Regions from separate parts of the Mucilaginibacter sp. UYP27 genome, predicted to be linked through region 2. Evidence: riboswitches for the same ligand, from Rfam matches in the RefSeq annotation. Region 2 holds a riboswitch; each other region holds the start of a gene.
What was found. A riboswitch is a leader RNA that binds a small molecule or an ion and turns the genes downstream of it on or off. The one in region 2 is predicted to bind S-adenosylmethionine.
Positions count from the first base shown of each region.

Region 1 (2,272 bases), on a different contig from region 2:
GCCGCCGGCTGTATAATTAATGTTTTGGCATCGCCCACGTTTGCTAAGTGGCTAACCAATTGCAGGTTATCGATGAGGTTATTGGCAAGTTCCTTATCACCCTTAATTTTAAAGGACAACACAGCACCGAAACCATTTTTCAAATACTTTTTGGCAAGGGTGTGGGACGCTGATGATTCCAACCCCGGGTAATTAACAGATTCTACTTGTGGGTGCTGCTCCAGCCATTTGGCAAGTTCAAGGGCGTTATCTACATGGCGTTGTACACGCAGCGACAAAGTTTCTAATCCCTGGATATTCAACCATGAATTAAACGGTGATTGCGACGGCCCAAAATCCCTCAAACCTTCAACCCGGGCACGAATGATAAAGTTGATGTTTCCAAAAGGTCCGTTTACACCAAATACGTCATTGAATATTAAACCGTGGTAGCCTTCGCTTGGCTCGGTAAACTGCGGGAACTTGCCGTTGCCCCAATCATAAGTACCGCCATCTACAATAACGCCGCCAATGCTGGTGCCATGCCCGTTGATCCATTTAGTGGTAGATTCTACAACCACATGGGCGCCATGCTGTAACGGGCGGAACAGGTATCCGCCTGCGGCGAATGTATTATCAACCATCAGCGGCAGATCGTGCTTGTTCGCCAATTTAGCCAGTTGTTCAAAATCGGGGACGCTGAAACCGGGATTACCGATGGTTTCGGTATAGATGGCTTTGGTTTTGCTGTCGATATGTTTTTCGATATTCTCCGCGGTATCATCCTCGGCAAAACGCACCTCTATACCAAGGCGTTTAAAGGCAACCTTAAACTGGTTATAAGTACCGCCGTACAAGAAAGGGGAGGTAACAAAGTTATCTCCGGCCTGTAAAATATTGTTCAAGGCGATAAATTGTGCTGCCTGGCCTGATGCTGTTGCCAAAGCCGCGATGCCACCTTCAAGAGCGGCAATACGCTTCTCAAAAACATCGGTGGTGGGGTTCATTAAACGGGTGTATATATTGCCAAATTCTTTTAGCGCAAACAGGTTTGCACCATGCTCGGCATTTTTAAACACGTATGATGTGGTTTGAAATAATGGTACTGCACGCGCGCCTGTAATAGGGTCAACTTCCTGTCCGGCATGTAGTTGCAGTGTTTCGAATTTTAATTTAGACATATTCTGTAGATTAAGGGTATTTAAATGAAATGTTAAAGGTTACGACAGGATAGAACTATCCTATTCAGCAGATCACGTATTTTTCAGGAAAACAGAAAAGGGAACGTGTTACCGAATCAACAGCAGCAGCAACACATACAAATACAGCCGTGGAATTGGTTGTATGCTAAGCTTTGGGCCGATGGGGCCTGCGATGTGTTTATTTGTACGTAAGTTAAACTTTTCATGATTAAAAATTTATATCCCCCGGTTAACTATTCTCCGGGACAGGAATTGGCACCTTCTACACCTTGTAGGGTTGCCAGCGGTTCTCTGAGCCTGATCTCTCGCCGCTTCTTTATAAACCAAAATCCGTGTGAGGGAAAATTGATCGTGGTATCGCTACCAAATAATGTTTCAAATATAGGCTAATCGGATTTTAAAATCCAAATTAAATTTTTAATAAATTATCATTTATATGTAAAACCGTTGTAAAGCATTATAATAATTATGCCATCGCCTGTTCCAGATCGGCAATCAGATCATCAATATGCTCCAGCCCTACAGATACCCTCAACAAATTAAACGGTGTTTTAGTGTCCGGCCCTTCAACTGACGCGCGGTGCTCTATCAAACTTTCCACACCGCCCAAGCTGGTTGCCTGGGTAAAAACCTTGAGCGAATTAACAACCTTTTTGGCCTTTACTTCACCACCTTTTAAAGTGAATGACATCATGGCACCGGGGTAATTCATTTGGGCTTTAACAATTTCATATTGCGGATGAGATGTAAGGCCAGGGTACATCACATCTTCTACCTCCGGATGGTTCACTAAAAAATTAGCCAGCAATTGCGCGTTTTGCACATGGCCCTTAACACGGTAAGGCAGGGTTTTAATACTGCGCACCAGGTAGTAACAATCCATAGGAGAGGGCACGGCGCCGCCCATGGTTTGTACATTGCGGATCTTTTCCCACCAGTCGCTTTTTTCGGCAGTAATTAATGCACCGCCCATCAGGTCGCTGTGGCCGCCAAAGTATTTAGTAGACGAATGCATTACCAGATCGGCTCCCAACGCGATAGGGTTTTGGCAAATAGGAGTGGCAAATGTATTATCGCACACTACTTTTATA
Region 1 is NZ_JBEPPE010000003.1:198,678-200,949, forward strand. Features, by position in the region: gene ABIB39_RS12565 (O-acetylhomoserine aminocarboxypropyltransferase/cysteine synthase family protein) at 1-1,160, opposite strand, end outside; SAM riboswitch class I at 1,395-1,506, opposite strand; gene ABIB39_RS12570 (trans-sulfuration enzyme family protein) at 1,648-2,272, opposite strand, start outside.
Region 1: it holds a riboswitch for S-adenosylmethionine, as region 2 does, so the genes downstream of both, ABIB39_RS12565 (O-acetylhomoserine aminocarboxypropyltransferase/cysteine synthase family protein) here and metH (methionine synthase) in region 2, are expected to answer to the same signal.

Region 2 (2,272 bases):
TTTCTTTTTAGGCCGTTGTTAGCCAAAATAAGCATTGTGGGCGTTGGCTTAATGTTCGTTGTATTTTCGGCTTTGATGGGTATCAGCCTTAGTTCTATATTTTACGCTTATCCGCCGCAATTGATTGCAAGCGCGTTTATAACATCGTCAATTGTATTTGGTGTTATGGCGGTTGGCGGTTACATCACCCACCAGGATTTGACTAAATTCGGCTCTATCCTTATCATGCTTTTAATAGGCGGTGTCGTGGCAACGGTGTTAAATGTACTTATATTTCATAGCGGAGGTTTTGACCTGATCATTAGCTATATTATGGTTGCCGTGTTTGTAGGGCTAACCGCTTATGACGTGCAAAAGCTAAAGCGCATTGGTGCCGGTATAGAGTATGGCGATGCCTCAGGCAAAAAAATGGCCGTTATGGGCGCTTTAACACTTTACCTTGATTTTATAAATCTTTTTCTCGCATTGCTTCGCGTATTTGGCGGTAACAGGAGATAGTTAGATATCTAATACAATTGAAGCCGTTTGCTGATAAAGCAAGCGGCTTTTTTGGTTTAAGAGTTTACTCACCCGGTCATTGCTTCGCTCGACCACCCTCTCTTCGCTACGCGAAAAGAGGGATGAAAATAAGCATCCCCTCTTTGCGCAGCAGAGAGGGGGCAGGGGGTGAGTTATCATTTGCACTTTACAACATTATTATTCATCTTTGTAACGCTTATGGAGAAAGACGGAGGGATTAGACCCTGCGATGTCTTAGCAACCTGTTACTTAACAAGGTGCTACATTCTACTCCGGTTAAAAGAATAACCGGGGACAGATAAGTGAAAGTCAATTTAACACCCGACTTTTCGAAATAAGTTTTTTAGTATCAGGTAATTAGTATCACGTATCAAGACTTTTCTTGTGCTGGTTATTATGCTCATGTATCGAAATTTCGGTACTTGATACCTGATAGTCGCTACTTGATACCAACAAATGGATATTAGAAAAGAATTACAAAAGCGCATACTGGTTATTGACGGGGCAATGGGCACCATGATACAGCGTTACGAACTTGCCGAGGAGGATTTCCGCGGCGAGCGTTTCCGCGATCATGCCTCCGACCTTAAAGGCAATAACGACCTGCTGAATATTACCCGCCCGGATGTGATCAAAGCCATCCATGCCGAGTATTTGGACGCGGGTGCTGATATCATCGAAACCAATACTTTCAGTACACAAAAGATCTCGCTTGCCGATTACCACCTCGAAGAACTTGACTACGAATTAAGCTACGAAGGTGCCCGCATAGCCCGCGAAGTGGCTGACGAGTATACCAAAAAAGACCCGTCGAAACCGCGTTTCGTAGCAGGAGCTGTTGGTCCTACAAACCGTACCGCATCTTTATCGCCCGATGTAAACGACCCGGGTTACCGCGCTGTTACTTTTGACGACCTTGCCGAAGCTTATTATGAGCAGGTGCGTGGTTTGGTAGATGGTGGATCGGACGTGTTACTTGTCGAAACCATATTTGATACCCTGAATGCTAAAGCGGCGCTGTTCGCTATCGACAGGTATAAAAAAGAATGTAAAGAGGCGGGTAAAGATTATCTTGCTTTCCGCGATACAGGCGGCATCATGATCTCGGGTACCATTACCGATGCGTCAGGCCGTACCCTTTCGGGCCAAACAGTAGAGGCTTTCTGGAATTCTATCAGTCATGCTAATTTGCTGTCTGTAGGGTTGAACTGTGCTTTGGGTGCAAAAGAAATGAGGCCCCATTTAGAAGAACTTTCTGCTAAGGCGGGTGTGTTTATCTCGGCGTACCCTAATGCTGGTTTGCCAAACGAATTTGGCGCTTACGATGAAACCCCGCATGAAACCGCCCACCAGGTTGATGATTTTATCAAGGCCGGGTTGGTAAACATAGTGGGTGGTTGTTGCGGCACCACGCCCGATCACATTAAATGTATTGCCGATAAGGCTGCTAAATATTCCCCGCGGTTACTTCCCGAAATTGAGCCCTATTTGCGTTTAAGCGGACTGGAAGCCGTAACCCTTACCCCCGAAACAAACTTTGTAAACATAGGTGAGCGTACCAATATCACCGGGTCGCCAAAATTTTCCAAACTTATCCTGGCCGAAGATTACGAGGCTGCTCTTGCTGTTGCCCTGCAACAGGTAGAAGGTGGCGCGCAGGTGATCGACATTAACATGGATGAGGGGATGATAGACTCTGAAGCGGTGATGGTTAAATTCCTGAACCTGGTTGCCAGCGAACCCGATATTGCCA
Region 2 is NZ_JBEPPE010000001.1:178,589-180,860, reverse strand. Features, by position in the region: gene ABIB39_RS00680 (Bax inhibitor-1/YccA family protein) at 1-498, shown strand, start outside; SAM riboswitch class I at 713-824, shown strand; gene metH (methionine synthase) at 976-2,272, shown strand, end outside.

Region 3 (2,272 bases), on a different contig from region 2:
ATCGAGGTCAACCTGGAAAAGCCCTCCTTCGTAAGGGATGCTGCCTGTGGTCAACCCTGTCGCGCTTACATAAAGCGTAACCTGCCAGGAGTGGTTTATCCAGGGCATTTTCTTGAGGCGCACCTTGCCAATCATCTGCGTCCACATGTGTACGGTGGCAATGGTATCTTTTAGGTAATGAAAATCAAGTTTAGGCCAGGTATGGGTTGGGTTGCTCATATATGTAAATATACAAGTGAATGGTGGGATTGTTATTAAATAAGCCAGTTCGCCATTTTACTCACGCCGCGGCACTACGTGCGCTACCCTCTCTACTGCGCAAAGAAGGTTAAAGATTTTTTAGCCTCCCTCTCCTTCCCAGAGGGCTGGGGAGAGGTTTCTTAAACAAAGAAAGCGATGAGCCCCCCGGCCCATCGCAATCAGTTAGTCAGTTATTATAGTTAGGACGTCGCGGGTAGATTCGAACTACCGTTAAAGGTTTTGCAGACCCATACCTATCCTCTCGGCCACGCGACTCTATTATCAGCCCTTATTTATTGGGCTGTGGTGTTGTACGTAAATATGGTTTCACCTCGGTAAACCCTTTAGGGAATTTAGCCGGGATATCTTCAGTTTTTATAGATGGCAGCACTACAACGTCTTCGCCATCCTTCCAGTCGGCAGGGGTTGCTACGCTGTGGTAGGCCGTAAGTTGCAGGCTATCAATCACTCGCAATATCTCCTGGAAATTCCTTCCGGTTGATGCCGGGTAGCTGATGATCAGTTTTATCTTTTTATCCGGGCCGATGATGAACAACGAGCGTATGGTCGCCACTAAAGATGCATTGGGGTGGATCATGTCATAAGCCTGCGAAATCTCGCGGCTTTCGTCGCCAATTATCGGGAAGGTAACTTCCACGTTCTGCGTTTCGTTGATGTCGCTTATCCAACCCTTGTGCGATTCTGCACTGTCTGTACTAAGGGCAATTACCTTTACATTGCGTTTCTCAAACTCGTCTTTAAGTGATGCGGTTTTACCGAGTTCGGTGGTACAAACGGGTGTATAATCTGCCGGGTGCGAGAATAGCACGCCCCAGCTGTCGCCCAGGTATTCGTAAAAATCAATTTCGCCTTGCGATGTTTGTGCTTTAAAGTTTGGGGCGTCGTCGCCAAGTCTTAAACTCATGGTTATATTTTTTTATATTTTAAATGTTAGCCCCTGTTTCTAAGCCCTCTCCTGCGGAGAGGGGTTGGGTAAGGCCGATAGCGTAAAGCTATGCATTGCAAATTTTGTTGTCAATAAAATCCAGAGAAGTGTTTTAAGAGAGATAAGCCTTAATGGCTAAAAGAGAATGCCGCGTGGCATTCAATTCAATTAAATCAGCTTATCTGTCTCCGCCAAGTTGCGAAGCAGGAATTAGCACCTTACACAAGCCCGGGGGCCGTACAGGTTGCTAAGACATCATAGGGCCTTTCCCTCTGTCTTTCTGGATAAGTATATTTAAAGAACGATTACATCACAAAAGTAGATATTAATTCTATAATTCCTATAGACTTTATATTTATTATTTGATCTTGTGCTTAATTCGTTGAATTTCAGGGAGAAAAATAAATCTGGATTGCCCGGTGAATAGTAGTGAGTAAGTGCAAAGTGTTTTATAGCGAATAAAAGTATTTACTAAACTAAAGGAGAGGAGAACCTTTTCCTAACGCACTTTCTTCTCCGTTGCCACATGGTAGGCCGGATCCTCGAGGATATTTACATCGATAACATTAGCAGCATTGGTTAGCAACCCGCGGCAATCGCTGCTCAGGTGTTGCAGATGGAGTTTTTTGCCTGCCTTTTGGTACCGTTCGGTTAGTTTGTTCAAAGCATCGATGCCCGACATATCCGCAAGGCGGCTATCTTTAAAATCTATCACTACTTCATTTGGGTCGTTGGCAACGTCAAACTTTTCGTTGAAGGCGGTTACCGAACCAAAAAACAGCGGACCGTAAATTTCGTAATGCTTTACGCCACTGCCATCAGTGTACTTGCGGGCGCGGATGCGTTTGGCGCTTTCCCAGGCAAATACCAGGGCAGATATGATCACGCCAATTAATACTGCAAGCGCCAGGTTATGAAGCACTATGGTGATAATGGCTACCAGTATGCCTACAAACACATCCTGCCGGGGCATTTTATTAAATATTATAAAGCTGATCCATTCAAAGGTGCCAAAAGCTACCATCACCATTACACCCGTAAGCGCAGCCACAGGTAATTGGCCAATAACCGGGGCGCCGAACAAAA
Region 3 is NZ_JBEPPE010000006.1:136,458-138,729, forward strand. Features, by position in the region: gene ABIB39_RS18125 (DUF5996 family protein) at 1-219, opposite strand, end outside; tRNA gene ABIB39_RS18130 (tRNA-Cys) at 446-516, opposite strand; gene ABIB39_RS18135 (peroxiredoxin) at 530-1,165, opposite strand; SAM riboswitch class I at 1,362-1,477, opposite strand; gene ABIB39_RS18140 (SulP family inorganic anion transporter) at 1,686-2,272, opposite strand, start outside.
Region 3: it holds a riboswitch for S-adenosylmethionine, as region 2 does, so the genes downstream of both, ABIB39_RS18135 (peroxiredoxin) here and metH (methionine synthase) in region 2, are expected to answer to the same signal.